DNA from 3 places in the Shinella sp. GW821-FHT10F02 genome. Region 1 is predicted to be linked to each of the others. Evidence: riboswitches for the same ligand, from Rfam matches in the RefSeq annotation. Region 1 holds a riboswitch; each other region holds the start of a gene.
The links. Region 1 has a riboswitch for cobalamin ahead of nrdH (glutaredoxin-like protein NrdH). Riboswitches for the same ligand answer to the same signal wherever they lie in the genome.
Positions count from the first base shown of each region.

Region 2: linked by a shared signal. The riboswitch ahead of AC1RWL_RS17090 (hypothetical protein) and the one ahead of nrdH (glutaredoxin-like protein NrdH) in region 1 are both predicted to bind cobalamin.
Region 3: linked by a shared signal. The riboswitch ahead of AC1RWL_RS31985 ((2Fe-2S) ferredoxin domain-containing protein) and the one ahead of nrdH (glutaredoxin-like protein NrdH) in region 1 are both predicted to bind cobalamin.

Region 1 is NZ_JBXASL010000007.1:310,485-316,280, forward strand. Features, by position in the region: gene nrdF (class 1b ribonucleoside-diphosphate reductase subunit beta) at 1-228, opposite strand, end outside; gene nrdE (class 1b ribonucleoside-diphosphate reductase subunit alpha) at 243-2,390, opposite strand; gene nrdI (class Ib ribonucleoside-diphosphate reductase assembly flavoprotein NrdI) at 2,387-2,782, opposite strand; gene nrdH (glutaredoxin-like protein NrdH) at 2,793-3,014, opposite strand; cobalamin riboswitch at 3,280-3,496, opposite strand; gene AC1RWL_RS22790 (aromatic ring-hydroxylating oxygenase subunit alpha) at 3,595-4,836, opposite strand; gene AC1RWL_RS22795 (hypothetical protein) at 5,084-5,557, shown strand; gene putA (trifunctional transcriptional regulator/proline dehydrogenase/L-glutamate gamma-semialdehyde dehydrogenase) at 5,605-5,796, opposite strand, start outside.
Region 2 is NZ_JBXASL010000005.1:185,786-191,581, reverse strand. Features, by position in the region: gene AC1RWL_RS17095 (glycoside hydrolase family 94 protein) at 1-2,232, opposite strand, end outside; cobalamin riboswitch at 2,640-2,855, shown strand; gene AC1RWL_RS17090 (hypothetical protein) at 2,937-3,152, shown strand; gene metH (methionine synthase) at 3,237-5,796, shown strand, end outside.
Region 3 is NZ_JBXASL010000019.1:2,787-8,582, reverse strand. Features, by position in the region: gene AC1RWL_RS31995 (CoA-binding protein) at 1-1,182, opposite strand, end outside; gene AC1RWL_RS31990 (ATP citrate lyase citrate-binding domain-containing protein) at 1,205-2,488, opposite strand; cobalamin riboswitch at 2,850-3,041, shown strand; gene AC1RWL_RS31985 ((2Fe-2S) ferredoxin domain-containing protein) at 3,135-3,932, shown strand; gene AC1RWL_RS31980 (ABC transporter substrate-binding protein) at 3,943-5,439, shown strand; gene AC1RWL_RS31975 (ABC transporter permease) at 5,449-5,796, shown strand, end outside.

The sequences.
Region 1 (5,796 bases):
GAGCAGGGTCAGCCCGGTGAAGACGCGGATGGTGAGCTGCTGCTCCTCCGGCCGCAGGGTCGCCCAGGAGGGGATGTCGTTGGAGAGCGGCACCTTTTCCGGCAGCCAGAAGTTTCCGGTGAGCCGGTTCCAGACTTCGAGGTCCTTGTCGTCCTCGATGCGGTTCCAATTGATGGCGCGCACGGCGGCGGCTGCCTTCGGGGCCTTGGTCTTCACTTGGATGTTCATGGTCTTCCCCGATGTCACAGCGCGCAGGAAACGCAGCCCTGCACTTCCGTGCCGGACAGCGCCATCTGGCGAAGGCGGATGTAGTAGATGGTCTTGATGCCCTTCTTCCAGGCGTAGATCTGCGCCCGGTTGATGTCGCGCGTCGTCGCCGTGTCGCGGAAGAACAGCGTCAGCGACAGACCCTGGTCGACATGCTGGGTCGCCGCCGCATAGGTGTCGATGATCTTCTCCGGGCCGATCTCGTAGGCGTCCTGATAGTAATCGAGATTGTCGTTCGTCATGAAGGCCGCCGGGTAATAGACGCGGCCGATCTTGCCTTCCTTGCGGATCTCGATCTTCGAGACGATCGGGTGGATCGAGGAGGTCGAGTGGTTGATATAGGAGATCGAGCCCGTCGGCGGCACGGCCTGGAGGTTCTGGTTATAGAGCCCGCCATCCATGACGGCCTTCTTCAGTTCCAGCCAGTCCTCCTGTGTCGGGATATGGATGCCGGCCTCCTCGAAAATGCCCCGCACCTTCTCCGTCGCCGGCAGCCATTCGGCCTCGGTGTATTTGTCGAAATACTCGCCGGAGGCGTATTTCGAATTCTCGAAACCCTTGAAGCTGACGCCCTTTTCGACCGCCAGGCGGTTGGAGGCGCGCACGGCGTGGTACGTCACGGTGTAGAAATAGATATTGGTGAAATCGATGCCTTCTTCCGAGCCATAAAAAATGCGCTCGCGGGCGAGATAGCCGTGCAGGTTCATCTGGCCAAGGCCGATGGCGTGGCTGTCGTCATTGCCTTTCTCGACGGAGGGAACCGAGGAGATATGGCTCATCTCGGAGACCGCCGTCAGCGCGCGGATCGAGGTCTCGATCGTCTGGCCGAAGTCGGGTGAGTCCATGGCCGCTGCAATGTTGAGCGAGCCGAGATTGCAGGAAATGTCCTTGCCCATTTTCGAATAGGACAGGTCGTCGTTGAACTCGCTCGCCTCGCTCACCTGCAGGATCTCCGAGCAGAGATTGCTCATCGAGATGCGCCCGGCGATGGGATTCGCACGGTTCACCGTGTCCTCGAACATGATGTAGGGATAACCGCTCTCGAACTGGATTTCGGCGATGACCTGGAAGAAGTCGCGCGCCTTGATCTTCTTCTTCTTGATGCGGGCGTCCTCGACCATCTCGCGGTACTTTTCCGTCACCGATATCTCGCTGAAGGCCACGCCATAGACGCGCTCCACGTCATGCGGCGAGAACAGGTACATGTCCTCGTTGTTCTTCGCGAGCTCGAAGGTGATGTCGGGGATGACCACGCCGAGCGACAGGGTCTTGATGCGGATCTTCTCGTCGGCATTTTCGCGCTTGGTGTCGAGGAAGCGCATGATGTCCGGGTGGTGGGCGTTGAGATAGACCGCGCCCGCACCCTGCCGCGCGCCAAGCTGGTTGGCGTAAGAGAAAGAATCCTCCAGCAGCTTCATCACCGGAATGACACCGGAGGACTGGTTTTCGATCTGCTTGATCGGCGCGCCCATCTCGCGAAGGTTGGTCAGCGACAAAGCCACCCCACCGCCGCGCTTGGAAAGCTGGAGCGCCGAATTGATCGAGCGGCCGATGCTCTCCATGTTGTCTTCGATGCGCAGCAGGAAGCACGAGACCAGCTCGCCACGCTGCTTCTTGCCGGCATTGAGGAAGGTCGGCGTCGCGGGCTGGAAGCGGCCGGAAATGACCTCGTCGACGAGGTCGCGGGCCAGCGCCTCGTTGCCGCGGGCCAGCGCCAGCGCCACCATGCAGATGCGGTCCTCGTAACGCTCCAGATAGCGCTTCCCGTCAAAGGTCTTCAGCGTATAGGACGTGTAATATTTGAAGGCGCCGAGGAAGGTCGGGAAGCGGAACTTCTTGTCATAGGCGTGGTCGAACAGATCGCGCACGAAGTTGAACGAATACTGGTCCAGCACCTCCTGCTCGTAATAGCCTTCCGTCACCAGATATTCGAGTTTCTCCCGAAGATTATGGAAGAACACGGTGTTCTGGTTGACGTGCTGGAGGAAATATTGCTTGGCCGCGAGCCGGTCCTTGTCGAGCTGGATTTTTCCTCCCTCGTCATAAAGGTTCAGCATCGCATTGAGGGCGTGGTAATCCAGCGCCGTGATTTCCGGGACCTTCGCCGGCTTGTCGAGCGTCATCGTGTCCAAAATCGTTCCAATCCGTCTTTGACATTGGCGACGTCCTCCGCGGTGCCCAGAAGCTCGAAGCGGTAGAGATACGGCACCCCGCATTTGGCGGAGATGACATCGCCGGCGATCCCGAAGGTCGCGCCGAAATTGCTGTTGCCCGCGGCAATCACGCCGCGAAGGTGCGACCGGTTGTCCGCATCGTTGAGGAAGCGGATCACCTGCTTGGGCACGGCGCCTTTCCCGTCCTCGCCGCAATAGGTCGGCACGACGAGCACGAAGGGTGCTGCGGCCTTCAGCGCCTCATCGGCGCGAAGGGGAATGCGGGCGGCGGAAAGGCCGAGCTTGGCGACGAAGCGATGGGTGTTTTCCGACCGCGTGGAAAAATAGACGAGATCGCCCATCGCCCGAAGCTCAGGCGAGCGCGCTGATCATGTCGGGGCGGAAGCCGGCCCAATGCTGCTCGCCGGCAACCACCACCGGAACCTGCCGGTAACCGAGGCCCTGGACGAGCGCGAAGGCGTCGCTGTCCTCGGAAATATCGACGACGCTGTAATCGATGCCCTGGCGGTCGAGCGCGCGGGTGGTCGCGGTGCACTGGACGCAGGCGGGCTTGCTGTAAACGGTGATGGACATGGTTTTCCTCGTGACTTGGCAATTGGACATGGGGCAATCGGGCATGGGAAATCGTCCGGTCATCCGCCGATGGCCGTGCGATGGACTGGGAATGGATCAGGCAGCCGCAGGCGTGCAGCCGGGATTACCGCCTACTCGCGCGGATATGCTGGAAACTGTATCGACATGGACTTCACCCCGAAGCAATTCATGCGGGGGCCATTCGGGAAACGACAGGGCGGCATCATTCCGCAACCCACCGTTCGCCTGCCGGGCACCCCGCCCGTGGACGTTCATGCGCGAGGCAGGTCTCCTGGCTTGCGGGTCGGCGCATCCGTTCACCTTCCCAAGGCATTTGCGCCCCAGTGGCTTATCGAACGAACGCTCGCCGCTTACAGTTGCGGGGGCAGCTCCGGATTGACAGGACCATCATGGCCCCACCGGATTCCCGTCTTAGCTTCCGATCCTCTCGAATCGGAAGAACCTCGAACACAAGATATAGTAGACGAGGTAAAAAATGCGTCAACAACTATGATGTGTCGCCGCAATATCGCTTGGGGATAAGGAAGGCGCATGCCGGAAAATCCGGCACGCCCAAGGCTTACGCCCTGCCGTTCGGCCGGCTGATCTCGTCCAGATACCAGTCGATATAGCGCAGCTCGTTCTGCTCCATCGGCGCGATCGGACCGGGCACGAAATAATGCGACTGCACGCCGCGCGCCGTGTGCTCGATGATCGCCTTGTCTTCCGCCGTCGTGACCTTCCAGAGCCAGGTGAGCTTTTCGAGGTCGTAATCCGTGCCCTCTTCCGCCTTGCCGTCGACGAGCCAGATCAGCTCCATCTCGCAGCTCTGCGCGGTCTTGGGGATGAAGCGGTAGATCATGCCGTGGTCGGGATAACAGACGAGGAAGGTCGTGCCGCCGAGATGGATGGAGGTGACGCCGCCGTCGAAATCGGAAAAGCGGCCCATCAGCGGCGCGACCGCCGTGCCGTCCTCGCTGCCGCTCTGCACACCGTCATAAAGCGCATAGCGGAAGGCATGGATCGCCTCGCGGCCCTCGCGCGACGTCTGCCAATGGTTGCCGGAGCCGACCTCGATGCCGAGCGCGCAGGTGCGCTCCTCCATCGCGGCGTTCAACGCCTCGATCATGTGCAGCGGCTGCTCCAGCGCGTGGGTCTGCGAATATTCCGGATGCGCCGGGCCGCAATGGTAACACTCGACATAGTTTTCCACGGCGAGCTTCCAGTTGGCATCGACCGGATAGGTTTCGCGGTGCGCGATCTTCGCGCTCGCCCAGCCATATTGCCCGCAGGTCGCATGCAGCAGGCGCTCCACCTCGGAAAAATCGAGCGGCTCGTCGGCAAAGGAGATGAAGATCAGCCCCTCGACGACGCGCACATGCAGCGTCTTCAGCCCATGGTCCTCGCGCTTGAAATCCTTCGGCATCAGGCGGGCGGCCCGCAGGCTGCCGTCATTGCCGTAGGTCCAGGCGTGGTAGGGACAGACGAAGACGCGCGCATTGCCCTTCTGCTTGGTGCAGACTTCCGCCCCGCGATGGCGACAGACGTTGAGGATCGCATTGATCGAGCCATTCGCCGCCCGGGTGACGATCACCTGCTCGGTATCGATGCGGAAAACCTCGAAATCGTTGATGTTCGGAATGACGCTCTCATGCGCGATGCAATGCCAGTGGCGGCGAAACACCCGCTCCATGTCGCGCTGGTAGATGTCCGGATCCTGGTAGAACGCGCGGGCGAGGCCGTGCCCCGGCCGATGGTCCGCCACAAGGCGGTCGATACGGTCGGCGATGTTGTCGATTACGGCTTCGGCGATATGTGCCATACCAGCGGACCCCTCAATGGCTTTTTCTCGCGGCAGTATCCAGAGGATAAAACCTCCCGGCAAGATGACCGGAAGGCCACGATTAATCGACATAGTCGATTAGCGCCCCCGCGGACGCCACGCGCCCGCCGCGTCCCGATGGCCCACATTTCGCGAATTTCGACAGGGCCTCGGCCGTCTCTATGATAGGTCTGCGCGTTCCGGGCAAAGCCCAGGGGCACATTCCACCGGGCCGGCAGAGGTGCACATGTTTCGAATTCTGTACCAGGGCGACATCTTCGCCGACTATTTCCAGATTTACCTGCGCGACGAAGCGCATGCGGACCTGCCCGACGACTACACGGAAGAGACGATCGCGTGCCACCTCATGGCCGGGCCGCATGCCGTCATCCTTCACACCGTGCGCAAAATGATGGTGCCGGTCTGCGTCGAATGGCACCAGCAGCGCCCGGACCTCGATCTCGACAGCCACCAGCACGTCGTCGAGGCGGGCATCGCCTGCCCGTCGGGCCAATTGGTGCTTGCCGGCATGACCGAAAACGAAATGGACTCTCCGCGGCTTGCCGTGAAGGCGGGTCCGCTCGGCATTCGCGCCAGCCTCGCCGGCCTCGACACGCTCAGCACCGACGGGCTGGAAGGCGACGACCGTTACCTCTTGCAGCTTTGGCCCGGGGTGGAGGCGAAAGGCGTGCGGGTGCTGAAGGCCTGGCAGACGGCCTAGGATCGCTACCGCCCTCTCGCGGCGGTAGCGGCTTTGCAAAAGAGGCTTTAGCCGATGCTCATCAGGCTAGCATTTCCGCCGGCGGCGGCCGTGTTGATCGAGGTCGAGACCTCTTCGAGCAGCCAGTTCAGGCAATAGGCTTCGCTGCCCGCCTGGATTTCCTGCGTGGAGGCGGCCTGCGTCAGGACGAGCGGACCCGGCAACGTCGCGATGCGGCGCGCAGCCTCGACAACCCTGTC
Region 2 (5,796 bases), on a different contig from region 1:
GCCTTCGAGAAGGTCGTGGCTGAGCACCGAGTTCTCCTCGATGCGGCCCTTCACCGAGGCCTCGAAAGCGTCGACGTGATAGAGGCCCTTGCCCGTGAAGGTGCCTTCGCCGACGAAGTCCTGGTAGACGTCGGACACGGTGAAGACATAGGGGTCGATGCCGCGGTCGGCGGAGAAGATACGCTGGAAGGTCGAGGCTTCCTTGCCCGTCGTCAGCGAGGGCGTCACGCGCGGCTGCAAGATGCTGTAGCCGGCGGTGACCTCGCCCTTGTCCGCGTCGATGACCGGACGGTTGATCGGGTGGTGCAGCTTGCCGACGAGCTTCGTCACCGCATCGCGCATCAGGCGCGTGTCGGAATCGAGCGTCATGACGTATTTCACATCCGCCGGCACGATGTTGGCGCCCGGCAGGAAGGTCGTGTCGCCATCACCGCGCAGAAGCAGGTTCAGCTCGTGCAGCTTGCCGCGCTTGCGCTCCCAGCCCATCCAGCAGCCTTCGGACGGGTTGAACAGCCGGCGGCGGTGCAGCAGGTAGAAGCGCGTGCGGCCGTCATAGGCGTAACGCGCCGAAAGGGTGGCGATCTCGCGCTTGGCATAGTCGAGCACGTCGAGATCGGCGGGAGTCTCCTCCGACGAACTGTCGGCCCAGTCGCTGAGCAGCGAGAAATAGATCTCGCCGCGCGGATTGGCGAGATAGTGGACTTCGAGATTGCGCACCAGCTCATCGACATGGTCGCGCTTGGAAATCAGACAGGGCACCACGACGAGCGTGCGCGCATCCTCCGGAATCCCGTCCTTGAATTCATAGCCGACGAGGCGCGACGGCGTGACGAAGAAGGTGACGAGCGTGTTGAACAGGCCCGTCGCCCCTTCGGAGGCCGGCAGCGCGAAGAGGATCAGCATGATCAGCCAGGCGCCGTCCGGAATGTCGAGCTGATCGAGGAAATAATAGACCGCGATCATCGCGAGCAGCGTCAGGATGATGTTCGGCCCGGCAATGGCGAACCAGTCGAGCCGGCGCCCGAAGCGCACGACGCGCTGGACGATCGAGGGGCTGTAGTCGATGCGCTTTTCGAGCAGCTTGCGCTTCTTGCCGACGAGGAAGGAGGCGACATTGGCCTGGTATTCGAGATCGTCCGCATTGGCCGCGGCGTCTTCCGCCGTCATGGCCAGCGCGATCTCGGTCACTTCCAGCTCAGTCTTGCCGGAGCGGCGGGCAAAACGCTCGATCGTGTTGCGGTATTTGTTGCGCGAGCCGAAATCGAGGTCGCTATAGTCCGAACCCTGCCGCAGCGCCTCGTCGAGACGGCTGACGCTTTCGAACCAGACCGGCCATTCCGTGTCGTCGACCGACCGCAGGCTCTTGATCAGCGAGCTCATCGTCACGTTGCCGGAGGAAAGCCGGTTGTTCTCCGCGACGATCAGCTCTTCGAGATCCGTGCCGCGGCTTTCGATCTTGCGCTCCAGCCACTGGATCACCGCGCCGGAGGCCTGGAGGCCGTCGCGCAGGCGATAAAGAAGCTGGATGACGAAGGTGTTGTCCTCGACGAAGCTCTCCATCGACTGGAGATGCGCGATGCACTTTTCCGGATCGTTGAGGCGGATCAGCTCATCGGCCACTTCGTTCGCCTTGAAGCGCATTTTTCGCGAGCGCTCGACGCGGCTCGATATGCGCCGCAGGTTTTCGAGCAGCACGAAGCGGATGAAGGAGGGCAGGGCCCAGAGTTCGCCGATCTTCAGCGCATCGAGCTTCTGGAAGCCCTGCACGAAGGACGTCAGCCCCTCATGCGAGACGCCGCTATGGGTATGCGCGACATAGAGCCAGGCGAGCGCCAGCGTGCGCGGCACCACCTGCCCCTCGATCTGAATGGTCGGGAGCTGGCGGTAGAACCGACGGGGGAAGTCGCGCCGGACCTCCTGGATCGCCTCTTCGACGACATAATAGTTGTCGAGCAGCCATTCTGCGGCGGGCGTGATCTGGGCGCCGGCTTCTACATCCTTGGCCGTCGCCTGGTAGACGCGAAAGATCTCCTTCTCGTTTTCCTTGTGCCGGGCACGGAATTCGAAGGGCTGGAAGCCGGGCAGCGCCGCGGTCTTGTCGCGCGCCAGTGCTTCACCGCAATCGGCGAGCTCCTCCAGCGACAGATAGGTGGCGCGGATCGAATCGTTATAATCGATCTGCTTGGCGTCGGCGTCGCGCGAAGGGGCTTGCGGCGTATTGTGAAGGGGCATGTTTCTGATTCTGGATCCGGCCATATGGAACCATCCGGCAACGGCCTTTGCGCCGAACGGTTTGTTGCGGGCAGGCTTCATCTCGGTGCCGCGATCAGCCATGAGACCATACGGCGCCCGGATGGCGCGAATGGAATGGACATGGCTCAGGCGACACGCTGCTTGGCATCCTGGCCGCGTGGTGCATGAAAACGGCATTTTTTAGCCGCAAGGACAGAGACTTGCAACATGTCAACATGACCGGATGGCGCAGCATCGACCCTCATTTGTGGTTTTGGTGAATCGCACGACCCGGATGGGGCCGCACGAGCGCATAGGACAGGCGGATGCCAAATGCATGACATGGGGAAAAGTTCCGGACCTCGTGCGAAGCCCGATCCCGCCATTGACTTGGCAGCCCCGCCACGCCAGCTTGGCGCCGTCAGGGTCTTCCGAGTCGAAACGGCTCGGAGGCTAAGAGGGAAGCCGGTGCGATGCTCAAGAAAAGCATCAAGACCGGCGCTGCCCCCGCAACTGTGAACGGCGAGTTTCTGTCGAAGGATGCCACTGGTTTTTGAACCGGGAAGGCGAGACAGGGGCGACGACCCGCAAGCCAGGAGACCTGCCCTGACAGCTGTAACGTCCATGGGCGGGGTGTCCCAAGGGTGCGCCTGCTTCCGCATGCGTGCGTCCGGTCATCCCCCAATTCACCGATTGGGGAAACAATGCTTGCCAATACCGACCACGGCCTCTCCGGCACCGGAAAGCCGGAATCCATCTTCATCTCCTGGCTGCTCTGGCAACCGCGCGGCGCCGATCTTGCCGTCGAAGCGCTGAAGGAAGTGCGCAAGCTCGCGCGCTACGAGGGCATCGATCCCGATATCGTGCGCCTGAGGGCGCTGTTCGCCTCGCTTGCCGGCGCGCGCGGGGCGGTGCACTGACGGCTTAACGCATAAAGACATATTGACATAAAGATATCTTTATGTGATCTCCGGTGTAGTATGATGACACCGGAGGGCTTTGCCATGGCCAATTCGCACCTGGACACCCTGTTCGGCCCCGAACTGCCACGCCGCGACGGCAGCGAGGTTCTCGCCGCCCTGCAGGCCGCCGCCCGCGAGCGCATCCTGGTGCTCGACGGCGCCATGGGCACGGAAATCCAGACGCTGAAGCTGGTGGAAGACGATTTCCGCGGCGACCGTTTCGGCGATTGCGCCTGCCACCAGCAGGGCAACAACGACCTCCTGACGCTGACCCAGCCCGGCGCGATCGAGGACATCCACTATCGCTACGCGCTCGCCGGCGCCGATATCCTCGAAACCAACACCTTCTCCTCCACCACCATCGCCCAGGCCGATTACGGCATGGAGGACATGGTCTATGAACTGAACCGCGACGGCGCGCGCCTTGCGCGCCGCGCCGGCCTGCGCGCCGAGCAAAAGGACGGCCGCCGCCGCTTCGTCGCCGGCGCGCTCGGCCCGACGAACCGCACCGCCTCCATTTCGCCCGACGTCAACAATCCCGGCTACCGCGCCGTCACCTTCGACGACCTGCGCACGGCCTATGCCGAGCAGGTCCGCGGCCTGATCGACGGCGGCGCCGATATCATCCTGATCGAGACGATCTTCGACACGCTGAATGCCAAGGCCGCGATCTTCGCCACCCGCGAAGTCTTCGAGGAAAAAGACATTCACCTGCCGGTGATGATCTCCGGCACGATCACCGACCTTTCCGGCCGCACGCTCTCCGGCCAGACGCCGGAGGCCTTCTGGAACTCGGTGCGCCACGCCGATCCCTTCTCCATCGGCCTCAACTGCGCGCTCGGCGCCAACGCCATGCGCGCCCACCTCGCCGAAATCTCCTCCGTCGCGCAAACCTTCGTCTGCGCCTATCCCAATGCCGGCCTGCCGAACGCCTTTGGCCAGTATGACGAGACGCCGGACGAGATGGCCGCCCAGATCGAAGGGTTTATGCGCGATGGCTTGGTCAACATCGTCGGCGGCTGCTGCGGCTCGACGCCGGACCACATCCGCGCCATCGCCGCGGCCGCCGCGCGCCATGCGCCCCGCGAAATCCCGGACATCCCGCGCCACATGCGCCTCTCCGGCCTCGAACCCTTCACGCTGACCGACGCCATTCCCTTCGTGAATGTCGGCGAGCGCACCAACGTCACGGGCTCGGCGAAATTCCGCAAGCTGATCACCGCCGGCGACTACGCCGCCGCCCTCGACGTCGCCCGCGACCAGGTGGCGAACGGCGCGCAGATCATCGACATCAACATGGACGAGGGCCTGATCGATTCCGCCCGGGCCATGACGGAATATGTCAACCTGATCGCCGCCGAGCCGGATATCGCCCGCGTTCCCCTGATGATCGACTCATCGAAATGGGAGGTGATCGAGGCCGGCCTGAAATGCGTGCAGGGCAAGCCGCTGGTCAACTCGATCTCGCTGAAGGAAGGCGAAGAGGCCTTCCTGCACCACGCCAAGCTCGTGCGCGCCTACGGCGCCGCCGTCGTCGTCATGGCCTTCGACGAGACCGGCCAGGCCGACACGAAGGCGCGCAAGGTGGACATCTGCACCCGCGCCTACAAGCTCCTCACCGAAGTCGCCGGCCTCGCACCGGAAGACATCGTCTTCGACCCGAACATCTTTGCGGTCGCGACCGGCATCGAGGAACACGACAATTACGGCGTCGACTTCATCGAGGCGACCGGTGAAATCACCTCCACCCTGCCGCATGTCCACATTTCCGGCGGCGTCTCCAACCTCTCCTTCTCCTTCCGCGGCAACGAGCCGGTGCGCGAAGCCATGCACGCCGTCTTCCTCTACCACGCCATCCAGGCGGGCATGGACATGGGCATCGTCAATGCCGGCCAGCTCGCCGTCTACGATACGATCGAACCGGACCTGCGCGAGGCCTGCGAGGACGTGGTGCTGAACCGCGCGCCCAAGGGCGGCGGCACCGCCACCGAACGCCTGCTGGAAATCGCCGAGCGCTTCAAGGGAGCGGCCGGCAAGGAGGCCAAGGAGCGTGACCTCGCCTGGCGCGACTGGGCCGTCGAAAAGCGGCTCGAACACGCGCTGGTCAACGGCATCACCGAATTCGTCGAGGCCGACACGGAAGAAGCCCGCCAGAACGCCGAGCGCCCGCTGCACGTCATCGAAGGCCCGCTGATGGCCGGCATGAACGTCGTCGGCGACCTTTTTGGCGCGGGAAAAATGTTCCTGCCGCAGGTGGTGAAATCCGCCCGCGTGATGAAACAGGCCGTCGCCGTGCTGCTGCCCTACATGGAGGCCGAAAAGCTCGCGAACGGCGGCAGTGGCGAACGCCAGAGTGCGGGCAAGATCCTGATGGCGACCGTCAAGGGCGACGTGCACGATATCGGCAAGAACATCGTCGGCGTCGTGCTCGCCTGCAACAATTACGAGATCATCGACCTCGGCGTCATGGTGCCGGCAACGAAGATCCTCGAAACGGCAAAGGCCGAAAAGGTCGACATCATCGGCCTTTCCGGCCTCATCACCCCCTCGCTCGACGAAATGGTGCATGTCGCGACCGAAATGGAACGCGAGGGCTTCGACA
Region 3 (5,796 bases), on a different contig from region 1:
GAAGGTCGCGCCGATGCTCGCCTTCAGGAGATCTATCTGTCGCGAGAATGGGGCCGGCGCCTGCACAACGGGAAGATCAAGTTGCGGTGGCAGGCCGATGCCTTGGTTGTTTCCCAGCCATGGCTTGAGCGACAAGTCGCCCTTCGGGGGGAAATCGGCGACCTGGCTGTTCAGTTTCATAACAGCGTCCAGGGCAGCCGGAATGTGGGCGATGTTTAAAACAAGCGCTCCCTTGGCGCTGCAGACCGGATTTGCGGGCGTAAACGGCTCCGAACAGCCGAATTGTTCAAGAAACCAGCGTTCCTTGGCAAAAGCATCATCGCCGCTTCCGGCCATTGCACCGGCATGCCCAACCGCGTGCGTCAGGCGCGCCTTCCAGCGCCCAACAACGCATGCCACAACCGGCTTGCTGGCTTGCAGGTGTTGCTCATAATAGCCGCCTGGCTCCACGTAGAGAACTGCGGCGCGTGAGCGCTGGTCATTGTCGAAGGCATGGATGAATTCGGGTGCGGCGAACTGAACATAGCAGTCCTTGCCACTTGAGATCAGCGTCGTGGTTCCCCACCCGGCGCTCGCCAGATAGGTCGCGATCGTTGACGTGAAATTTCCGGAATTCGAGAAGATCGCGATGCTGCCTTTGACCAGGGTCAGTTCAGGGTCATCCCCGCCCAAGGCACCGCCAATTCGCACTCGGTTCCAACTGTCCGCAACACCCAGGCTATTTGCTCCAAAAACGTCGACCTGATGCGCCTGGGCAATGGCCCGGATCTCTCTTGAGTCATGGACCGATACCTTTTCGGTCACAATGACGATCTTCTTGAGATCCGGATTAACGCGCACGAGCTCAGCCACGCCGTCGCGGACAGCGGACGGCGGAAGATAGACAACTCCCGTATCGAATGCGTGCCCCGCGGCCAATCCCTGACGCACATCGTTGAACACCGGAATGTCTCCAATCTCGGTCTTCAAGACCGTGCCAGACCTCCCGGGTGACGTTCCGAAGACAATGCCGCCGCCGGAGAAGACATGGCTAACCGGGGTAACGAGGCGGGACTCCTGCCCGAGGATGTTCAGGACGCACACGCGATCTTGCCGTGTTGCAATTTCGTCCAACTGCCGCACCCCGACGAAATGATGAAACGGTCCGCGCCGCAGCGCGTGCGAGTTCTGCCGTCGATCCATAGGCCAATCCTGCTTCTTGAGATTAGGGAGCGGAAATTCCGGTCGCGAGGTTTCTTGAAATGGCTTCGCGGCCGCCAGTCCTCATCCACGTGTTTGCACACTGCGCGAAATCAACGACTTCACTGAGGGCACTGTCGAAACCGAAGAATCGGTATGGCACGCCAAGCGCATCGAGTGCTTCGGCGAAAGCCCCCATTCCCCGGACAAGATTTGGTCCGCCCCTCCCCACGACGACAAAAAGAGGCGTAGGTCCCGCGCGCGAGAAATGCTCGCGCAGCGCGTCGGCAATCGCACTGAATGTTGTGAAGATATCGGTGTTGTTGGATCGTCCCCCAATCACCAGAAGAACGTTTGCCCTTGAGAGCCAGTGACGAAAACAAATGCTCGCCACGTTCCTCATTTTCTCATACGGAGGATTTCCACCGAAGTCGGTGGAAATTATCGCGTCCTCACCAAGCATCTCGGTTACCAGAGCATTTGCGCCACCACCGAAAGTCGGCGCCAGGATCGTCCCGTTCGGATTGACCACAAAGACGTCGCTTTGCCCCTGGTGCGTCCTGAGCGCATTGATTTCCATTTCGAAATCAGAGCGCTCGACACTAAACAGGTGTTCGGGAAGGTTAAGGCGAGCCACACGGGGATCGTCTCGATCAAACGCGCATTTGAAGTCGCACGCGACGGGCACGAGACGCCCGCCTTCTCCACGAAGAAGGCGTATCGGGTTTATTTCCAGGGTCGAAACGCCGTAGTTCCGAAACAGCTCCCAAAGCCTGGGTAGCGCCTGCACCAGGGGTGAAATGATCTCCGGTGGCGCGCCAAGATCTGCAAGCGCATTCGCTATGACGAAGGCCTTGAGGCCCGTCAGTGCATCAAACGGTATCTCCGCCACCTGGTCATGCGGCAGTTGCTCAATGTCCACGCCGCCGCAGTGGCTGATCGTGACGGTCGGCGCCCGGAATTTCGTGCTGTCGGAAATTGAGAAATATATCTCATGCTCGGAGGGGACATAGGCTTCGTACGTGACCCCATTTGCCTTTACCGAGATCGTTTCGTTCGAGTGCTCCGCAAAGTAGAGGCGTTCTTTCTGTGCGAGCGCAGTCTTCAGGTCGTAGGCGCGGGCCACCAGATTGGCCTTGCCCTTCTTGCCGATAGCGGCACCAAAAACGGGCTTCACGAAAACCGAGCCATGAGCCTCGATCATGGACTTGATTTCACTTTCATCAGCACTCGGCCCCAGCAATGGCGCGTGTTCGAAGCCGACAAGCTTCAACAAGGCCGACCCGTAAAGAAGTCCAGCGATCTGCATTGCATCTCCTCGGTGGAAGCGTGGCGAAAGGATTCTTGGTTGGCTAGAGTTAGCATACGAACGTTCGTTCATAAAATGGTACTTGTCAAGACATCTCCCGGTCCATTCTGCAACGCTGCCCCGTTCCTCTCGCCGAAGGCAAGCATCGGGATTTCTATCTGGGAACGTTTTCGTCGGACGTCGAGCGTTCACTGAAGCTTGCCGGCTATACAAGAAGCGACAGCAGGCGAAGTCGCATCGCCGCTCGCCTTCAACGCCTCATCCATCAATGCTCTCTCTCCAAGTCTCCGTTCAGGCAGGGCCGGCGATTTGAAAATGCCCTGAAGCCCTTCGTTGTCCGGTTGACAGCCCAGCCCGAGACTGTAGGTTCACCGCGTCATGGTTCTCCTGCCTCTGGCAGGAGCTAAGAGGGAATCCGGTGCAAGACCGGAGCTGTCCCGCAACTGTAAGCGGTGAGCCTTTCATCCACTTTGTCACTGGCAGCAATGCCGGGAAGACGGGCGGAGGGCTTGGACCCGCAAGCCAGGAGACCTGCCTGACATTCGATAATTCCGTGGTCGGGGTGTGCCACAGGAATGATGGTCGCTGTCGGCAGATGCCGGGGTCGACCGTCATTTTCAATGCAGCCCCGTGAAACGAGGCAGCGTTGACGACCGACGACACTCCACTTCCCGCGCCGCCGTCCGCGCACGATGCCGTGCTGCTGCTGGCCAAGTCCGCCTTCGCCGCTGCGCCGCACCAGGACATGCAGCGCCTCGCCACGCTTTCCGAGGGTCTCGGCGGCGCTCCGGTCGTGCGTTTCGCCTTCACCGAGCAGGGCACGCCCTCTTTGCGAGAGGCGCTGGCTGGCCTCGTCGACACGAAGGTCGGCAGCGTTCTTCTCATTCCGCTCATGCTGCCGATGGAGCCGAGTTTTTACAACTGGCTGACGAAAACATTGAAACGCTGGCGCGCGGTCGATCCTCGGCCCTGGCCGGCCCTGTCGATTGCCGCGAGCCCGACATCGAGCACGCTGATGGCGCAGCTCATAAAAGACCTCGCTGCGACATCACAGGACCTGGACCTCTCGCCGCCCGCCCGGCCGGCAGCAGAAGGTTCGCTCGTGCCCGCGCATAAGCGCCGCGTCCTGGTCTGCCAGGGCGGCCCGTGCAATTCGGCCGGCGCGGATGCCATCTGGGGTCACCTGCGCAACGAGCAGGAACGGCAGAAGCTGCGCGTGACCGGTGATGGTGTCATGACTGCCAAATCCACCTGTCTCGGCCCCTGCAACCTCGCGCCCGTCCTCCAGGTCTTCCCGGAAGGGACCTATTACGGCGGCGTCACCGAGGAGGCTGTCGACCGGATCATCGCCGACCATCTTCTCGGCGGCCGGGTCGTCGAGGACTTCGCCTATCACCCGACCGGCCGCAAGCAGCGGCTTCGCCATCTTCCCGAACAGAACTGAAGGAGAGACCATGTCGTTCAAAATCCTTTCGCCCCTGGCTGCGGCCTGGCTCGCCGCGCTCGCCATCGGCGGCCCGAGCCCGGCACTCGCCGGCGAGCCCTTGCATGTCGGTGCCACCTACATCACGAGCGGGCTGGATCCGGCCAAGGGCTCGAATGGCTGGGCGCTCGTCAGCCATGGCGTCGGCGAAAATCTCTTCACCGTCGATAAGGACGGCAAGCTGGTGCCGGCGCTTGCGGATAAGGCCGAACGCACGGGCGATCTCACCTGGACCGTGACTTTGAAACCTGGCCGGCTGTTTTCCGACGGCTCGCCGGTGACGGCGGACGCACTCGCCGCCGGCTTCGGCCATACCTTCGCTACCAACAAGGCGGCGCTCGCGACAGGCGGCAAGCTGACCTTCGAAGCGGCCGACGATCTGACGCTCAAAATCACGACGGAAAAGCCGGTCTCCTTCCTCCAGGCGCTCTTCGCCGAATGGCCGCTCATCGCCTACAAGCCCGCCGGCGACGGCGCTGCCGTCTTTACCGGTCCCTACCGGATCGCAGATTTCAAGGCGGATACATCTCTGACGCTGGAACCGAACGCCCATTTCACAGGCGCCGAGACCCGCTCGTCAGTCGATTTCCGTCGATTCGGTGACGCCCAGAGCATGACGCTCGCGCTGGAGTCGGGCGAGCTCGACCTCGCCTTCGGCCTGCCCTCTGAGGTGGTGAGCCGGCTGAGGGCCAATCCCGACCTGACGATCAAGTCCTTCCCGGTCGGCTACCAATATCTCGCCTTCCTCAACACGGGCCGGCCGGCACTGGCCGATGTGAAGGTGCGTCAGGCGCTCGACCTCGCCTTCGATCGCAAGGAACTGGCGGCTGCGATCAACGGCGGTGAACCCGCGACCGGCGCCTATGCCGCCTACTTCCCCTTTGCCGGCAGGGAACAGCGCCCAACCGACGTGGCGAAGGCCGAAGCCCTGCTCGACGAGGCTGGCTGGACGAAAGATGCCGCCGGCAACCGTCAGAAGGAGGGCAAGCCGCTCCGGTTGCTCGCCATCACCTATCCGCAGCGCCCCGACCTCGTCACCATGCTTCCGGTCGTCAAGTCGCAGCTCGCGAAACTCGGCATCGCACTCGATACGAAGGTGGTCGAGAACATCCAGGAGGTTGCTGCCGCCGGCGATTTCGACATCGCACTCTGGGCGCAGCACACCGCGCCGAACGGCGACCCGGCCTTCTTCCTGAACTCGATGCTGCGCAGCGGCGCTTCACTGAACTACGCAAAATACGCTTCCCCTGAATTCGACGCGATCCTCGACCGCTTCGCGTCCGAAGGAGATGCCGACAAGCGCGCGGCAATTGCGCTCGACGCCCAGATAAAGTTGTTCACGGACGCACCGGCATCGTTCCTCGTTTCGCCTGTTTGGTATGTCGGTGCCTCGAAGAGGCTGACGAACTATGAGCCGTGGGGGTCTGATTATTACGTCCTGCGCGCCGATATCGGCGAGGCAAAATAGGGGGCCGGGATGGGTTTTCTCCGGGCCGGCGTCTTCTCGGTGATTGGGTGGGTGGCGCTTTCGCTGGCGTCCTTCACCCTCATCACCCTGATGCCCGCCGATCCGGTGGAGATCGCCATCCGGGCGTGGAACCTGCCGGCGACGGACGAGACCGTCGCCGCGCTTCGGGCGGATTGGGGCCTCGACCGGCCCCTTCCCTCACGCTATCTGCACTGGCTTGCGGATTTCGTGACGGGCGACTGGGGCCGCTCCTTCCGCACCGGCGAACCGGTGTTCGCGGAGTTTTGCGCGCGGCTGCCCGTTTCGCTCGTACTCGGCCTTTCCGGCTTGCTTCTCGCCATCGTCATTGCGGTTCCC